Regions from separate parts of the Kitasatospora sp. NPDC058170 genome, predicted to be linked through region 4. Evidence: riboswitches for the same ligand, from Rfam matches in the RefSeq annotation. Region 4 holds a riboswitch; each other region holds the start of a gene.
The links. Region 4 has a riboswitch for cyclic di-AMP ahead of ACFVVX_RS35955 (transglycosylase family protein). Riboswitches for the same ligand answer to the same signal wherever they lie in the genome.
Positions count from the first base shown of each region.

Region 1: linked by a shared signal. The riboswitch ahead of ACFVVX_RS24905 (peptidoglycan DD-metalloendopeptidase family protein) and the one ahead of ACFVVX_RS35955 (transglycosylase family protein) in region 4 are both predicted to bind cyclic di-AMP.
Region 2: linked by a shared signal. The riboswitch ahead of ACFVVX_RS16335 (family 16 glycosylhydrolase) and the one ahead of ACFVVX_RS35955 (transglycosylase family protein) in region 4 are both predicted to bind cyclic di-AMP.
Region 3: linked by a shared signal. The riboswitch ahead of ACFVVX_RS02145 (NlpC/P60 family protein) and the one ahead of ACFVVX_RS35955 (transglycosylase family protein) in region 4 are both predicted to bind cyclic di-AMP.

Region 1 covers NZ_JBHVUV010000022.1:150,215-154,647, forward strand. Annotated here, with positions in the region: gene ACFVVX_RS24900 (DUF2470 domain-containing protein) at 158-877, shown strand; gene ACFVVX_RS24905 (peptidoglycan DD-metalloendopeptidase family protein) at 1,358-2,389, opposite strand; cyclic di-AMP (ydaO/yuaA leader) riboswitch at 2,393-2,552, opposite strand; gene ACFVVX_RS24910 (MFS transporter) at 2,863-4,404, shown strand; gene purB (adenylosuccinate lyase) at 4,412-4,433, opposite strand, start outside.
Region 2 covers NZ_JBHVUV010000013.1:29,869-34,301, reverse strand. Annotated here, with positions in the region: gene ACFVVX_RS16340 (hypothetical protein) at 188-763, shown strand; gene ACFVVX_RS16335 (family 16 glycosylhydrolase) at 791-2,062, opposite strand; cyclic di-AMP (ydaO/yuaA leader) riboswitch at 2,064-2,229, opposite strand; gene ACFVVX_RS16330 (hypothetical protein) at 2,540-4,433, shown strand, end outside.
Region 3 covers NZ_JBHVUV010000001.1:467,000-471,432, forward strand. Annotated here, with positions in the region: gene ACFVVX_RS02135 (NYN domain-containing protein) at 1-18, shown strand, start outside; gene ACFVVX_RS02140 (NlpC/P60 family protein) at 230-1,270, shown strand; cyclic di-AMP (ydaO/yuaA leader) riboswitch at 1,663-1,819, shown strand; gene ACFVVX_RS02145 (NlpC/P60 family protein) at 1,830-2,993, shown strand; gene ACFVVX_RS02150 (NlpC/P60 family protein) at 3,221-4,285, shown strand; gene ACFVVX_RS02155 (hypothetical protein) at 4,393-4,433, shown strand, end outside.
Region 4 covers NZ_JBHVUV010000052.1:22,534-26,966, reverse strand. Annotated here, with positions in the region: gene eno (phosphopyruvate hydratase) at 1-1,044, opposite strand, end outside; gene ACFVVX_RS35955 (transglycosylase family protein) at 1,377-2,267, opposite strand; cyclic di-AMP (ydaO/yuaA leader) riboswitch at 2,273-2,444, opposite strand; gene ACFVVX_RS35950 (cytochrome P450) at 2,655-4,190, opposite strand; gene ACFVVX_RS35945 (SDR family NAD(P)-dependent oxidoreductase) at 4,347-4,433, shown strand, end outside.

The sequences.
Region 1 (4,433 bases), on a different contig from region 4:
CAGGATGATTGCGTACGCAACTACCAGCGTCGACAATACGACCGGACGCCGGATACTTGCAAGCGCGCCATATCCCCACCCGCACATTCACCGTGGCGCCTTGCCCTCACCCTCTCCAGTCATTAGGTTAGGCTCACCTAACTGACTGGAGGTCGTCATGAGCCAGAGCCCCACCGACGTCGAGGCGCCCGAACCCACCGCCGCCGAACGGGTCTGCAGCCTGCTCACCGCGACCTCCTCCGTGGTGGTCCGCGCCTGCGGCGAGTACCACGAACTCGACACCCCGGTATCGGTGCACGGCGCCGGACTGCGCATGTGCGCGCCGCTCGACGCGCCGCTCACCGTCGCCGCCGCCCGCGCCACCGAGGGACTCGCCGTCGTCCTGGACCTCACCGACATCGCCCCGGTCGCCGTCCGCGACCGTGTGCGCGGCCGGGTCTCCCTGGCCGGCCGCCTCCACCTCGCCCACCTCACCGACGACGGCCTCAGCGTCCACCTGCGCCTGGACGTCGCACACGCCGTGCTCTCCACCCCGTACGGCACCACCGCGCTCACCGGCGCCGACCTCGCCCTCGCCGCGCCCGACCCGCTCGCCCGCTACGAGGCCGGGCTGCTCACCCACCTGGCCGACGACCACCCCGACGCGCTCGCCGTGCTGACCCGGCTGCTCGACCCGAACCTGCTCGCCGAGCGCCCCGACGTCCGCCCGCTCGCCCTCGACCGGTACGGCCTGGTGCTCCGCCTGGACCACCAGCACGGCCACCGCGACGTCCGCCTGGTCTTCCCCGAACCCGCCGGGGACACCGAGGACTTCGGCCTGCAGGTACACCAGCTGCTCACCGTCGCCCACAACAGGCTGCCCGCCCACCGGAACTAGTGCCGCGTCAGGCAACCTTCGCCCCGTCACGACGCCCGGCACGCACTCTCGCCGCACCGGCCGAAAGCCCAAGTACGTCCAGTACGAGGACTTCCGGCCGGCACGCCGATAGCACGCACCGGACGCCGCTCCTTGACGGGCAAAAGTTGCCTGACGCGGCACTAGGTCCTGTCCGGCCGATGAGCGGGCGGACAGGCTTACAGGCATCAGGACATGACGGACCGTCACGCCGAACATGAACGCACCCGGAAACGACAGCGGCCGGCCCGGCTCGCGAAGGAGGTTCGCGAACCGGGCCGGCCTGGGCGTGTCCCGCGCCCGTGGTGCCGCTGTGGTGCGGCGATTCCCCGGTCGAGCGGTCACCCGACATGACCATCCCGGAGGTCGTTCGCCCCGCATCCAGCGGTGCTCCGAGGGCCGCCCGAAAGCGGCCGATCAGGGCCGACCGGTCGGAGCCGACCGGTCAGCGGGGGCGACCGATCAGATGCTGACGCCGTGGGCGCGCAGGTAGGCGATCGGGTCGATGTCGGAGCCGTACTCCGAGCCGGTGCGGATCTCGAAGTGCAGGTGCGGGCCGGTCACGTTGCCGGTCGCGCCCGACAGGCCGATCTGCTGACCGGCGGTCACGGTCTGGCCGATCGAGACACCGATCGAGGACAGGTGCGCGTACTGGGCGTACTTGCCGTCGGCGAGCTTGATCTCGACCTCGTTGCCGTAGGCGCCGCCGTTGCCGGCCTTCACCACGGTGCCGGCCGCGATGGCGCGCAGCGGGGTACCGGTGGAGGCGACGAAGTCGGCGCCGGTGTGGTGGCCGGAGGACCACATCGAGCCGGCCACGCCGTAGGCGGTGCCGAGCTTCGGGTTGGCGACCGGGGAGACGTAGCCGGAGGTGCTGGCGACGGCGGCCGGGGCCGGGGTGGCGGCCGGGGCGGCCGGCTTCGCGGCGGGGGCGGCCGGCTTGGTGGCCGGGGCCTGGGCCGGCTTGGCGGCCTGGACCGGCTTCGGGGCCTCGGCCTTCGCGGCCGGCTTGACCGAGTCCTGCGAGGTCTGCGGCTTGGCGGCCGGAGCGGCCGGCTTGGCGGCCTCGGCGGCGGCCGGAGCGGCGGCGGCCTTGGCGGCCAGCGCGAGGTGCTGACCCGGGAAGATCAGGTTCGGGTTGGCACCGATGACCGAGCGGTTGTGCTCGTACAGCGCCTGCCAGCCGCCCTCGACGTTCTTGGCATCGGCGATCTTCGACAGGGTGTCCCCGCCGACGACCTTGTAGCTCTGGTCGGCCTGGGCGGCGGCCGGAGCCGCGGCCGGGGCGGCCTGCTGCGCGGCGGCCGGGGTGGCGTCGACGCTGGTGGCGCCGGTCCAGGTGCTGGTCTGCTCGGTCTTGGCGGCCGGAGCGGTGTGGGCCTGGGCGCTGATGGTGGTCACCAGCGGGAGGGCGAACGCGGCGCCGGTGACGGCGGTGGCGATACCGATGCGGACGGCGCGGGGCAGGGCGATACGACGAGCCTGTGCGGGCATGGGGTATTTCCTCTCCGACGCCTGCGAGGTGAGCTGTCGGGTTCGGGCTGGAGTTGCCCGGCCGCACGTGCGGCTTCACCCCAAGCCGGACCGTGAATTCCGGTCCGGCGACTTACCTTTGGGTCCCCCGCTCCTGCCGAACAGAGTTCAGTTCGTACCACCGGGCAGCGGCAGGACTAGGCGTTCCACCCGGTGGCCACCCGGGCCAATGCCGGGCGGTCGCTGAACTAAAACCCATCCGTCCGGGTGAAGCAATGTCGATCTCTTGAACCCGCAACAAAAGCCGGGGGCACCGTGACGCTCCGAATGATCGGCTGTGCGGTGCGCACACAATCCATTGACCGCCCGCGATCGTTCGACCACGTTCCGTCCATTTCATGACCGGTGCGCATGCGATCACGCACGGAAAGCCATCCGCCGACACACCGCCGGTGAGCCTTGTCACGTCGGCCCCCGGGGCGCACGATCAGGCCGTGGCCACCTCCGAGGCCGGCACCCTGCGCCTGGGCACCGCGCAGGGACGCTGGGTACTACTGGCGACCGTGCTCGGCTCCAGCATGGCGATGCTCGACGGCACGGTGGTGAACGTCGCCCTGCCCCGGATCGGCACCGATCTCGGTGCTCCGCTCGCCGCCCTGCAGTGGACGCTCAACGCCTATCTGCTCACCCTGGCCGGGCTGATCCTGCTCGGCGGGGCGCTCGGCGACCGCTACGGGCGGCGCCGGGTCTTCCTGCTCGGCGTGGTCTGGTTCGCACTCGCCTCCGCGGCCTGCGCCGCCGCGCCCACCATCGGGGTGCTGATCGCCGCCCGGGCCGTCCAGGGCATCGGCGGGGCACTGCTCACCCCCGGCTCACTGGCGATGCTCCAGGCCGTCTTCCACCCGGACGACCGCTCGGCCGCGGTCGGCCTCTGGTCCGGCCTCGGCGGGGTGTCGGCCGCGATCGGGCCCTTCCTCGGCGGCTGGCTGGTGGACGGCCCGGGCTGGCGGTGGATCTTCCTCTTGAACGTGCCGCTCGCCGTCCTGGTGGTCGCGGTCGCGTCCCGGCACGTCCCGGAGAGCCGGGACGAGAGCGCCACCGGGCGGTTCGACGTGCTCGGCGCCGCACTGGCCGCGCTCGCCCTCGGCGCGGTCACCTACGCGCTGACGGCCGCGGGCAGCGGACTCTCCCCCGGGGTCTGGGTGACCGGCGCGGCCGGCCTCGCGCTCGGCGCGGCCTTCGTCGCCGTCGAGCGCCGCACCGCGGAGCCGATGCTGCCGCTCGGCCTCTTCTCCTCCCGGCTGTTCACCGCCGTCAACCTGGTCACCCTCTGCGTGTACGCGGCCTTCAGCGGCGTCTTCTTCCTCCTGGTCGTCCAGCTGCAGATCGTCTCGGGCTTCTCCCCCCTGGTCTCCGGGCTGGCCCTGGTGCCGATCACCGTGCTGATGCTGGCGCTGTCCGCGCGGGCCGGCCGGCTGGGCAAGCGGATCGGGCCGCAGCTGCCGCTCACCGTCGGCCCGCTGCTCTGCGCGGCCGGCGTGCTGATGATGCTGCGGATCGGGCCGGACGCCTCCTACTGGACGGACGTCCTGCCCGCCGTCACCGTGATGGGCTGCGGGATGGTCCTGCTGGTGGCGCCGCTGACCGCCACCGTGCTGGCCGCGGTGGAGGTCCGTCACGCGGGCATCGCCAGCGGCGTCAACAACGCGGCCGCCCGCGCGGCAGGCCTGCTCGCGGTCGCCGCCCTGCCGGCACTGGCCGGCCTGAGCGGCGACGCCTACCAGGTCCCGGCCTCGGTGGACTCGGCCTTCCACACCTCGATGCTGATCTGCGCCGGGCTGCTGGTCGCCGGCGCGGTGGTGGCCTTCACCTCCGTCCGGGGCAACGTGCTGGCCACCGAGGACCACCCGGTGGCCGAGCCGGACTGCCAGTGGACCTGCAGCACCAACGGCCCACCGCTGGACCCGGGCCACCTCGCGGCGCGGCACGGCGAAGGCCCCGCCACCGGACCGGCGACGGGGCCTTCGACAGGCTGACGAATCGTCAGAGAATGTCACCCGGGGCG
Region 2 (4,433 bases), on a different contig from region 4:
TGGTCACCCCTGCCGTCCCGCAAGCTGGGTCGGACCGGTCCGGCTCGGCTTCCGGTGGACCTGTTCGCCCGTTCGAGCGGCCCGAGGGCGGGTCGGCCCGGCCGCGGCGGGCCGCTCGGTCACGCTGGGGCGGACGCGGCCCGCGACGGTGCGGGGCGCCGGAACGCAGAGGGCAGGGTGAGCGGCAATGTCGCGCAGTGGGTCCGTACGGGGTTACTTCGGCAGGTCACTGACGGTGGGGGCGGCGCTGGTGGTGCTGGCCACCGGGCCCGCGTGGGCGTGTTCGGACGCCGACCCGGCGCCGGGGGGCGCCCCGGCGGCGGAGGTCGCGGCGCCCGCCGCACCCGCGAAGCCCGCGGCAGCCTCCAAGTCCGACCTGGAGGTGGTGCGGATCGACCCCGACGCCGCCGCGCCCGGCGGGACCACCACGCTCCACGCCTTCATCGCCAACCTCGGCCCGGACCGGACCGCTTCGTCGTTCCGGGTGACGGTCACCCTGCCGGAGGGCGTCACGCCGGAGGAGCCGTTCTTCCCCGAGGACTGCCAGGTGATCCAGAACGGCCACCGGGTGCGCTGCGTCTTCCCGGCGGGTCTGCCGGCGTACGACAGCGCAACGGCGCTGATCCCGCTGCGGCTGGCCCCCACCGTCCCGCTCGGCGAGCTGACCGGCGGCTATGTCGCGGTGCGTAGCGACGACGACCAGAAGGAAAACAACAACCGCGAGCCGTTCACGATCCAGGTCGTGGAGACCGTCCGCTCCTGACGGGGCGGACGGTCTCCACGGCCGGCACTAGCGGTAGACGCGGACGTAGTCCGCGGCGAAGGTGATCGGAGCCGTTCCCTGCGGCGCGGGGTGGTACTGCCCCGCGCTCAGGGAGAGGTTGAGGATCAGGTAGGCCGACCAGTTGGCGCCGACGCCCTTGCCGTCCGCGAAGACCTTCACCCCGTTGATGTACCAGTCGACCGAGTTGGCGCCGTACTGGGTGCCGACGGTGACCCACTGGTCGTGGGCGATCGCCTTCGCGTCGGTGACGTACTTGTGGTCGGCGTTGACGTGGTTGGTCAGCTCCAGCAGGTTGGCGTTGTCCGAGTGGTACTCGAAGGTGTCGATCTCGCCGTGGTTGCCGCTGGTGCCGTTCCACGTCCACAGCGCCGGCCAGGCACCGGTGCCGGCCGGGAGCTTGACCCGGGTCTCGACGTAGTCGCCGGTCTTCACCTTGAAGCCCTCGCTGGAGTACTCGGTGGTGAGCAGCCCGGTGTCCCAGGCCTGCTTGCCGTTCTCCAGGGTGTGGCTGCTCGGCTTGGCGGTGAAGGTGGCGGCGCCGCCGGAGACGGCGACGTTGTTCTTGTTCAGCCAGTCGAGCTTGTTGTCGTTGGGGTTGTGGTCGCCGTAGTGGTACGAGCTGCTCTTGTCGGCGGTCCAGCGCGAGCCCAGGGCGAGGGTGTTGAACTCGTCGGACCAGGCCAGACTCTTGCCCGCGACCGGCGCACCGGTGGTGGGCGTGCCGGTGGTGGGCGTGCCGGTCGGCGCCGGGGTGGGGGTCGGCGTGGACGTCGGCGCAGGGGTGGGGGTCGGGGTGGGGGTCGGGGTGGCCGTGGCGGTGGAGACCACCAGCTTCTGGGACGGCAGGTTGTGCCAGGCCCCGGCCGAGTCCTGCCAGAAGCCGAACTGGGTGTACGTCCCGGCGGGCAGGGTGCGGGTACCGGTGGTGATCGACAGGCCGGTGGGGCAGATCTGCGCGTTGGAGCGGTTGCCGGGGAAGTCGAGGTTGCGGCCGGCCGCGTCGCGGACGCCCACGCCGACGGTCTTGGCCGTGAAGCAGGCCGAGGAGTGCACGGTCAGCGAGGCCGCGGAGGCCTTGCCGGCGACCATCGCGGCCGGGGCGAGCTTGTCCTGGGTGACGGTCGGCACGGTGGCCGCCTGGGCGCCGGTGAGCGCCGGGACGCCGAGCAGGCCGGCGCCGCTGATGGCGAGCGCGCCGGTGGCGGCGACGGCGGCCCTGCGGCCTCGGTGGGTGGGGCGGGCATGGCGCGGTGCGGTGCGCCGGGCAGGCTTCTGCATGGGGTTTCCTCTGCCACGCCTGCGAGGTGAGCTGTCGGGTTCGGGCTGAGGTTGCCCGGCCGCCTGTGGAGCGGCTTCACCCCTAGCCACGGCCCGTACGCGGGAGCGCACGGGTCGGGCACTGACCTTGGGTCCCCCGCTCCCGTCCGCTGTGGTGCTCGGTTGCACGCCGTCGGGTGGACAGGACTCGGCGTCCCGACGGCGGGGTCCGCGAGGGCGGACGACTCGTGCAGGCTAGGCAGGCCGTCCGGACGGCGCCAAGGAATCGGGAGCGGTTGTCGCACAGCTCACACCGGGTCGGGCGGGTCAGGCCGGGGCGGGACGGGCGTCCACCGACCGGACCCTCGTACATGTGTGCGTTCGGTGGCGCTTATGATGTCGCCTTGAAGGTCGTGTACCCACGGGTGCTGGCCGGATCGCGTCCTGACGGGGGGGTGCGAACACGCAGGACCCGATCGAAGAGAGCGCTCTTTCGCGATGGCCTTTTCGTCTGCCGTACTGGACCGACCGTCGGATGCTCCACCGTTCACCGGAGAGCTCCCTCCCCAGGAGGGCGGGACGCCGCGGCGCCGCCTCCCGCTGCTCGCCGGACTCCTCGCGGCGTCCTGGCTGCTTCCGCTCGCACTGCACCCGGCCGGGCTGGACCTGGCGCTGCTGCCGGTCCTGGTGCTGGCCGTGGCCTCACTGATCCGGGTCGGCGGCGGCCTGGTCGACCGGCTCTTCGCGGCCGGCCTGATCACCGCCGCCGGCGTGATGGCCTTCGGGCTGCTCTTCTCGGTCTGGCCGTGGGGCATCCACCCGGTGCCGACCGCCGGGGTGCTGCTCAGCACCGTCTGCCTGGCCGGCTGGCTGGCCGACCGGCGTCCGCGGCTGCCGCTGCGCCTGCGCGGGACGGACCTGCTGGTGGCGGGTACCGCGACCGGCGTCTGGTACTACCTGCACCACGCGGTGGCGGGCAAGTCGCTCACCGAGCGGGTGGCGTACATCGCCACCGCCGAGGACCGGCTCGGGCACTTCTCCTACTTCGAGGGCATCCGGCACGTCGGCGGCTACGCCTTCCTGCACCAGGAGCAGGCCAGGACGTACATGATGACCCCGGCCGAGGCGGTGTACCCGCAGGGGTCGCACTTCCTGCTGGCCTGGGTCGACGCCCTGGTCCGCTCCTCCACCGCGCCCGGTGCGGCGCTCGACGCGATGAACCGCTACTTCCTCTACGTACTGGCCGCCTACGCGCTGCTCTGCGCCGCCCTGGTCTGGGCGGCCCGGTGGATCGGCGGCCCGCGGCTGCGCGGCTGGCAGGCCGCCGCCGCCTGCGCGACCGTGGCCTCGCTGATGCTCGCCGGCAACTACTCCGACCTGGTCGGACACGGCTTCGACTCCACGATCATCGGTCTGCTCTTCCTCGCCGTCGCCCTCCCGCTGGCGGTACGGCCGGCCATGGGGCACACCGAACACCTGCTGACCGCCGTGGCCGGCCTGATCACCGTCACCTACGTCTACAACCTGTACGGGGTCTTCGTCGGCCTCGCCGTGGCGGCCGGGGTGCTGGTCAACCGGCGCCGTTTCGCCGGCCGGTGGCGCTCGACCGCCCTCGTCCTGCTCGCGGGGCTGGGAGTGGCGGCGCTGCCCAGTGCGGTGTCGGTGCTCTCCGACCTCGACGTCGCCGGCACCTCGAACCTGGCCGGACCGATGGTCGGCGCCGACCGCGTGCTGTTGCTCGGCGGCGGGCTGCTCGCCCTGCTCGGCGCGCTCGGCCGGGCCACCCGGCGCACCGCCGCCGGTCAGGCGCTGCTGGTGCTGGTCGTCGGGGCGGGCCTGGTGATCGGCGGCTTCGGGTGGTGGCAGCTGCACACCATCGGCTACTACTCGTACTACTTCGAGAAGATCGCCGCCGCCGGTGTGGTGATCGGCCTGATGTCGATCGGCGCGGTCGGACTGCTGCTGCGCCCCTCCCCCGCCCCGCCGCGCGGCACGTCCCGTCCGGCGCTGCTGCGCCGCGGCGGCGAGGCCGGCCTGTCGGTGCTCGCGGTGGCCACCGCGCTGAGCCTCTTCGCCGGCGTCCAGTGGGGCGTCCTGAGCGCCTGGACCAAGCCCGCGGCCTGGTACACCAACCCGCTGGTGGTCTGGGGCCACGGCGACGGGCACAGCGACCTCGCGCCGTTCGCCACCACCCTGGTGGAGCGCGACCTCGCCCGGGCGAACGGCGGGCCGCTGATCGCCCTCTACTCGGACGACTCCTACCAGAACCTGCGGTCCACCTTCGTCGCCGAGCTGCTGCTGCGCCGGGGCGGCGAGATGCGGGCGCTGTACGACGTCTACACCGTCAAGGTCTCCTGGCAGCCGACGGCGGAGCAGTACCAGAAGATGCTGC
Region 3 (4,433 bases), on a different contig from region 4:
CGGCTGGCCCGTCCCTGAGCCCTCCGCCACCGGGGGGAAACGGAGTGACGCCTGGTCAGCCGCCGGTTTGCGAAGGTGTGGCGATCTCGTGAAGTCATGGCGGTGGACGGGGGTTCACGCCATCGGGGGAGTGGCGCAATGCCGTGATCTTCACTAGGGTCTGGCGTCAAACCTATTTTCCGGATTCTCACTCAATCGGGTGAGGCCGATGGAAGAAGGAGCAGTCCCCTTGGCCTCCCACCGCCGTCCCAAGCAGGCGAGCCGCGCGCGGATCTCCGTGCTCACCGCCGCCGCAGCGACCGCGGTCGCCCTCTCCGCCCAGGTCAGCGCCCACGCTGCGCCCAACCCGTCCAAGAAAGAGGACGTGAAGGCGCAGATCGACCAGCTGAACGAGGAGCAGGAGCAGGCGGCGGAGAAGTACAACGGCGCCAAGGAGCGGACGGACCAGCTGCGCAAGCAGGCGGACCAGCTCCAGGACCAGGTGGCCCGGGGTCAGGACCAGATGACCCAGCTTCAGGCCGGGCTGGCCGAGGTGGCGGGCGCGCAGTACCGCACCGGGGGCATCGACCCGTCCGTGCAGCTGATGCTCTCCTCCGACCCGTCCGGCTACCTGGACAAGGCCTCCAGCGTGCAGCAGGCCAGCTCCAGCCAGGCCGAGGCGCTCAAGGGGCTGCAGGACCAGCAGCGCCGTCTGGACCAGCAGAAGACCGAGGCCGCGGCCGTCCTCGCCTCCCTGGACAACACCACCAAGGAACTGAACCAGGCCAAGGCGGACGTCAACCAGAAGCTCCGGGACGCCCAGGCGCTGCTGAACTCGCTCAGCGCCGCGGACCGGGCCGCCCTCAAGACCGCCCAGCAGCAGACCGACCGGGCCTCGCGCGACGCGGCCCGGGCCGACCTCGGCAGCCTGCCGCAGGCCTCCGGGTTCGCCGGGGCGGCCGTCTCCAACGCGATGAGCAAGCAGGGTTCGCCGTACGGCTGGGGCGACGTCGGCCCGAACACCTTCGACTGCTCCGGCCTGATGGTCTGGGCGTACGGCAAGGCCGGCGTCTCGCTGCCGCGCACCTCGCAGGCGCAGGCCAACTACGGCTCCCGGGTGCCCTCGCTGGCCGAGGCTCAGCCGGGCGACCTCATCATCTACCGCGACGACCGCAGCCACGTCGGGATGTACATCGGCAACGGCATGGTGGTGCACGCGCCGCACACCGGTGACGTGGTCAAGGTGATGAAGGCCGACGCGATGAAGATCAACGCCATCCGCCGGGTCTGACGGTCCCTCGGGCGCCGCGGGGCCAATCCGCCTCAATGTGCCTCAATGCCTCCAATCCGGACATTTGCTGACGCATCGACACGCCCGCCGCACGCCCCGCCCCTGGCTTGAGCCCCTGTGATGTGGGACACGCCATCGGCGGGGGTTGTCGGCCGCATGGTGAGAATCGATCAGCTCCGCGTACGGCGGCGATCACACCCGGTCATATTCACAAATGAACTTGGGACTTGTTCTGTCTTTTTTCTGACAAGGATTTGAACGGATCACGGTTCTGTCACTAGGGTCGGGATTCGAACCACCGCACAGTCGATCGCCCAGCCAGGGTGGCGGCGGGGGTTACCGCCGAGTTCGTGAAGCAGCGGGGCAGGTCTCCTGCCCGACGGGGAGCCCAGTAGTCGGGGGCGCTGTGGACCGGAGCCGGGGAACCACACGTTCCTCCGGGGTGAATCGGCGCCAGGTCGACCGGTGGAACGGTCGGTGAGGCGTCGTAGGGCGCGCTTCCAGCCCGAACCCGTCAGCTCACCCGGTAGGCGGATGTAGGAAGAAGGAGTCCGCCTTCGTGGCGTCCCATCGTCGTCCCAAGCCCGCCGGCCGCGCCCGCGTCTCGATCCTGACCGCCGCCGCCGCTGCGGCCGTCGCCCTCTCCGCGCAGTCCGGCGCCCACGCCGACCCGACGCCGACCAAGGACCAGGTCAAGGAGCAGGTCGACCAGCTCAACGAGCAGGCCGAGGTCGCCACCGAGAAGTACAACGGCGCGCAGGCCAAGCAGCAGGAGCTGCAGAAGCAGGTCGGCGAGCTCCAGGACAGGGTGGCGCGTCAGCAGGCCACGGTGACCGAGGCCCAGGGCGGCCTCGCCGAGCTCGCCGGCGAGCAGTACCGCAACGGCGGCATATCGCCGACCGTCCAGCTGATGCTCTCGTCCAGCCCGGACAACTTCCTGACCCAGGCCGGGGCGATGACCCAGGCCAGCAGCACCCAGTCCGGTGCGCTGAAGGACCTGCAGGAGCAGCAGCGCAGGCTCGACCAGGACCGCAACGAGGCCCAGGGCAAGCTCGGCGAGCTCGAGGCCACCACCCAGCAGCTGAAGGCGTCCAAGGAGGACGTCCAGGCGAAGCTGGCCAAGGCCCAGGACCTGCTCAACACGCTGACCGAGCAGGAGCGCGAGGCGCTGCGCCAGGCCGAGGCCAAGGCCGCCGCCGAGGCGAAGGCCAAGGCGGACGCCGCCAGGGCCGAGGCCAAGGCGAAGGCCGACGCCGAGCGGGCCTCCCGCGACAGCGCCCCCCGCAGCGACATCAGCGCGCCGTCCGAGGGGTCCTCCCCGGTGGCCAAGCCCGCCGCGCCGGCCAAGCCCGCCGCGCCCGCGGCCAACAGCTCGCGCGCCGCCGCCGCGATCGCCGCCGCCGAGAGCAAGCTCGGCGCGCCGTACGTCTACGGCGCCACCGGTCCGAGCTCCTTCGACTGCTCGGGCCTCACCGGCTGGGCGTACGCCCAGGCCGGCGTGTCGCTGCCGCGCACCTCGCAGGCGCAGGCCGGTGCCGGTACCCGGATCGGCTCGAACATCGCCGACGCCCAGCCGGGCGACCTGGTGATCTTCTACGGCGACAACCACCACGTGGGCATCTACGTGGGCGGCGGCCAGGTCATCCACGCCCCCAAGCCGGGTGCCTCGGTCCGCTACGAGGCGGCCTCCAACATGCCGGTCTCCGTCATCGTGCGCCTCTGATCCCCGATCGGCTCCGACAGGCCCGGTCTCCCCTCGCGGGAGGCCGGGCCTGCGGCTTTTCCGACGGGTCGAGCTGATGTCCGATTGAGGGTCAAATATTCGGGTTGGGAGGGGTTTGGACTCGATCGCCGCGACTCGCTAACGTCTGCCACCGGACTCCCGCTTCCCGAGCCGCCCGTTCCGGGGGTGGCGGCGGGGCCGGACCGCAGGATTGGAACCGCCACCGCATGGCCGTGCACCGCCGTCCCCAACTGTCAGGTGTACACGTCCTCGCCCGTGCGCTGGTGCTCACCGCGGCGGCCACCACCGCGCTGGGCGTGACGGCCGGCGGCAGCGCCCAGGCCGCCCCGGGGTCGCCGGACGGGCCGTCGAGCCGCAAGGACGTCAAGGCCCAGGTCGAGCAGCTGTACGAGGAGGCCGAGCAGGCCTCCGAGAAGGTCAACGCGGCCCAGGACGTCCAGCAGCGGCTGCAGGGCGAGACCGGCGCGCTCCAGCAGCAGATCGCCGTCGCCCAGGACGAGCTCAACCAGCTGCGCGGCGACCTCGCCACCGTCGCCGGCGCCGAGTACCGGGGCGGCGGCATGGCGCAGACCGTCCAGCTGATGCTCTCCACGAACCCCGAGGGCTACCTCACCAAGGCCCGCACCCTGGACCAGGCCGCCGAGCGGCAGAACGAGACGCTGCACGAGGTGGTGGCCCGTCAGCGCAGGCTGGACCAGCGGCGCACCGAGACCACCGCCAAGCTGGCCGAGCTGGAGCAGACCCGGCGCACCCTCGCCGAGAGCAAGCAGCAGATCCAGCAGCGGCTGGCCAAGGCGCAGCGGCTGCTCAACAGCCTGGGGGCCACCGAGCGGGCCAGGATGGCGGCGCAGGACGCCCGGGAGGCGGAGCAGCGCGCCACCCGGGGGACCGACCGGCTCGACCTCGGCACCGTGCCGCCCGCCTCCGAGCGGGGCGCCGCCGCGCTGGCGGCGGCCGTGCGGACGATCGGTTCGCCCTATCTGTACGGATCCACCGGCCCCCGCGCCTTCGACTGCTCCGGTCTGATGTACTGGAGCTGGCGGCAGGCCGGAGTGACCCTGCCGCGCACCTCGCAGGCCCAGGCGTTCGCCGGCCAGCGGGTCAGCATCTCCGACGCGCGACCGGGAGACCTGGTGATCTTCTACCGGGACATGCACCACGTCGGCATGTACGCCGGCGGCGGGGTGATCGTGCACGCCCCCTACCCGGGAGCCAAGGTCCGCTACGAGAGCGTCAACGCGATGCCCGTCGCGGGGGTGGTCCGGCTCTGAGCCGTACCGATCCGACCCGGGCCGACGGCGCGGAGGGTGCCGGGGGCGTCGTCGGTTCCGCCGCGCGCCGCCGCGGGCTCTCCCGGCGCGGCGCGCTGCTGCTCGCGGTGGGCGGGCTGGCCCAGCTGTCGTTGCCGCGGGCCGTCCC
Region 4 (4,433 bases):
GGCGTCCAGGGTCTCGGTCAGCGAACCGATCTGGTTCACCTTCACCAGCAGCGCGTTGGCGGTGCCGGTCTCGATGCCCTTGGCCAGGCGGGCCGGGTTGGTGACGAACAGGTCGTCGCCGACCAGCTGGACCTTGTCGCCCAGCTTGACGGTCATGGCCTTCCAGCCGTCCCAGTCCGACTCGTCCAGCGGGTCCTCGATGGAGACCAGCGGGTACGCGGCGACCAGCTCGGCGTAGTACTCGATGAGCTCGGCGGCGGAGATCGCCTTGCCCTCGAACTGGTAGGCGCCGTCCTTGTAGAACTCGGAGGCGGCGACGTCCAGGGCGAGCGCGATGTCCTTGCCGGGCACGTAGCCGGCCTTCTTGATGGCCTCGGTGATGAGGTCCAGGGCCTCGCGGTTGCTGTCCAGGTTCGGCGCGAAGCCGCCCTCGTCGCCGAGGCCGGTGGACAGGCCGCGCTCCTTCAGCACGCCCTTGAGCGTGTGGTAGACCTCGACGCCCCAGCGGACGGCCTCGGAGAAGGACTCCGCGCCGATCGGGGCGATCATGAACTCCTGGATGTCGACGTTGGAGTCCGCGTGCGAGCCGCCGTTGAGGATGTTCATCATCGGGACGGGCAGGACGTGCGCGTTCGGGCCGCCCAGGTAGCGGAACAGCGGCAGGTCGCTGGCCTCGGAGGCGGCGTGCGCGACGGCCAGCGAGACGCCCAGGATGGCGTTGGCGCCGAGCGAGGACTTGTCCGGGGTGGCGTCCAGGTCGAGCATGGCCTGGTCGATCAGGCGCTGCTCGGTGGCGTCGTAGCCCACCAGCTCCGGGCCGATCTGCTCGATGACGGCCAGGACGGCCTTCTCCACGCCCTTGCCGAAGTAGCGGTTCTTGTCACCGTCGCGGAGCTCCAGGGCCTCGAAGGCCCCGGTGGAGGCACCCGACGGGACAGCGGCACGGCCGGTGCTGCCGTCGTCGAGGCCGACCTCGACCTCGACCGTGGGGTTGCCACGCGAGTCGAGAATCTCACGGGCTACGACGACATCGATGGACGGCACGAGGCATCTCCTAGCGGAAGCAGGGGTCCGGCTGACGGTGGTGCTGTCGGCGGGACGATTGCGGAGTCGTTACGAACCAGAGCCTAACCGCACGGGCTCCCAGGGCCACGTCGGCCTCGGTCCCGTCTCAGCGTGTGGCCTGGCTACCCACCGGTAGTTCACCTGGTTGCCCCATGGGATGCACCCAGAGGCGGACGAAGGGGGCCGAACCCGGCCCCCTTCGTGACGCCGCGTTCGCGCTTGCGGCATTCGCGGCCGCAGCGCCGGCGGTTGCGCTGCCGCGGGTGCGAGTACTACCGCGGGTGCGGGTGCGGCCGGCCGGGGTGCGGGGGTCAGCCGAGGGTGAGCACCTGGCCGGGGACGATCAGGTCCGGGTCGCCGCCGACGGTGCCGCGGTTGCCGTCGTACAGGGCCTGCCAGCCGCCGGAGAGGTTCTGACCGGCGGCGATGGTGGACAGCGTGTCGCCGGACTGGACGGTGTAGCCGTGACCGCTCCTCGGCGCGGCGGCCTGGGCGGCGGGGGCGGCCGCCGGGCGGGCGCCCTGGTTCCCGCCCTGGTGCCCGGCCTGGCCGGCGTACTGCTGGTAGACGCTCTGGTGGCTGGTCCAGTACCAGGCGCCGTTGTTCTGGTACCAGAACACCTTGGCGTCGGCGTCCCAGCCGGACTGGCCGGAGGGGCCGGGGGCCTGGGTGTACTGCTGCACCGGCTGCTGGGCTGCGGGCTTCTGGGCGGCCGGCTTCTGGACCGGCTTGGGGGCCACCGGCTGCTGGGCGGCAGGCTTCTGAACCGGCTTCGGGGCGGCGGGGCCGGCGTCCGTCGAGGTGTCGACCGAGGCGGGCGCGCCACCCTTGCTCAGACCGGCCTTCTGCGAGCAGACGGGCCAGGCGCCCGGGCCCTGCGAGGCGAGGACCTTCTCGGCCACGGAGATCTGCTGGGCCTTGCTGGCCTGGTTGGCCTGCGGGGCGTAGGAGCCGCCGCCGTACGCCTTCCAGGTGCTGGGGGTGAACTGCAGGCCGCCGTAGAAGCCGTTACCGGTGTTGATGCTCCAGTTGCCACCGCTCTCGCACTGCGCGACCGCGTCCCAGGTGGAGACGGGGGCCGCCGAGGCGCCGGTGGCGGAGAGGAGCGGCAACGCGAGTCCGACGCCCGCCACGCCCGCGACGGCGATGGCCTTCTCGGTCTGGGTGCGACGACGGTGACGGCCAGTTCCAACGAACAGCATGAAGGTGTCCCTCTCCGCACGCCTGCGAGGTGAGCTGTCGGGTTCGGACCGGGAGGTGGCCCGGCCGCGTCGCGCGGAAGGCTGTCAGCCCGCGCGGGCGGCTTCACCCCAAGCCGTGGGGAACGGCGCTAAACCTGGGTCCCCCGCCCCTGCCCAAGGGTCTGGTCGGTTTCCCGTGATGCGGCGGGCAGGATTCGGCGTTCCGCACACGAGGTCCGCAGCTGCGAACTCCAGGGAGAGTAGACAGATCCTCACATCAATCACAAGCTCATATCGCAGATATCACATGGAAATTACGACGCGTGGCCGATCGCCTACCAACGGAGCCGGTATGTCCGGATTGATGGCGGTTCAGATCGGCCACGCAGGCGTACTGGCGACTCCCCGTCAGCGCGTCGAGGTCTCGGACCGGGTTTCGGACGGGGTTTCGGACGGCGTGTCGGCCGATGCGTCGACCGGGATCTCCGGTGTGAATTCCACCGGCAGTTCGCGAAGCCCCCGCATGATCAGACCACCCCGCCAGCGCAGGTTCTCCGGGCTTTCGGCGAGCCGCAGATCGGGCAGCCGGGTGAACAGGGTGGACAGTGCGGCGCGTCCCTCCAGCCGGGCCAGCGGGGCGCCGATGCAGTAATGGATGCCGTGGCCGAAGCCCAGGTGCGGGTTGTCGGCGCGGGCCAGGTCGAGGGTGTTCTCGTCGGCGAACCGCGCCGGGTCCCGGTCCGCCGCCGCGAGCACCACCAGCACCGGGTCGCCGACCGGGATCTCCACCCCGCCGATGGTCAGCGGGCTGGTCGCGAAGCGCCAGGTCGCCAGCTCCACCGGCCCGTCGTAGCGCAGCAGTTCCTCGATACCGGTATCCAGCAGGCCGGTCTCGCCGCGGGCGATCGACCCCTGCAGCAGCGCCCGCTGGTCCGGGTTCCGGAACAGCGCGTACATGCCGTTGCCGATGAGGTTGATGGTCGTCTCGAAGCCGGCGAACAGGAGCACGAAGCACATCGCCGCGGCCTCGTTCTCGGTCAGGTGCTCACCGTGGTCGCTGGCGCGGATCAGGCCGGAGATCAGGTCGTCGCCGAGGTCCGCCCGCTTGCGGTGGATCAGGTCCGCCAGGTACGCCCGCATCCGCTTGACCGCACGCGCCACCCCGCCGCGCGGGCCCCCGCCGTGGCGGATCATCATCCCGGCCCAGTCCCGGAAGTCGTCCTGGTCCTCGGGCGGCACGCCGAGCAGGTCGCAGATCGCGTAGATCGGCAGCGGGAAGGCGAACTCGTGGATCAGGTCCGCCGAGCCGCGCTGCGCGAAGCCGTCGATCAGCCGGTCGGTGAGCTGTTGCACCCGGGGCTCGAACTCGGCGACCCGGCGCGGCGTGAACGCCTTCGACACCAGGCGGCGCAGCCGGGTGTGGTCCGGCGGGTCGATGTTCAGCAGGTGGGTCATCAGATCGGCCTGGCGCTCGCCCGGGATGCCGACCCGTCCGGTGCGGTGCGCCTGCCCGCTGTGGTGGGCGGGGTTCTTGGAGAGCCGGCTGTCGGCGAGGGCCTGCCGGGCGTCGACGTACCTGGTCACCAGCCAGGCATCCACCCCGCTCGGCAGGGTGGTGCGGTGCACCGGCGCGTGCTCGCGCAGCCATGCGTACGCCGGGTACGGGTCGGCGGCGAACTCCCACGTGAAGAGCGGGGGGCGGGGAGTGTCGGAGGTGGCGGCCTCGGAGGTGGCGGCCTCGGAAGCATCGGAGATAGAGGTCTCCGAGGTGGGGGGCTCCGAGGTGGGGGGCTCCGAGGTGGGGGCGTCCGAGCTGGGGGCGTCCGAGCTGGGGGAAGCGGAGACCGGGCAGGCGGGGGCCGGGGAGACGGGCGCCGACGGGCTCGGCTGGGCCTGGCTCGGCCGGCCCCCGCTCGGCTGGTCGGAATCGGGCTGAACTGGCATGCGACGACCGTATCCGGTGGATGATCGACGATCGTGAGGCGTGAGCCTGGTCACCTGAGGGGTAATCCCTGTTGCGGAGGGTCAGGACCTGCCTACGATCCTCCGACGGAAATCGTGGGCGCCGGTGCGGAGTCGCCCACCAGGGAGGAGCCCAGCATGCGGGTAACCGGGGCGGTCGTGGTCATCGCCGTACTGGAAGGCGGGTCGGGTGCCGACCTCGCCCGCCGCTTCACCGCCGCCGGC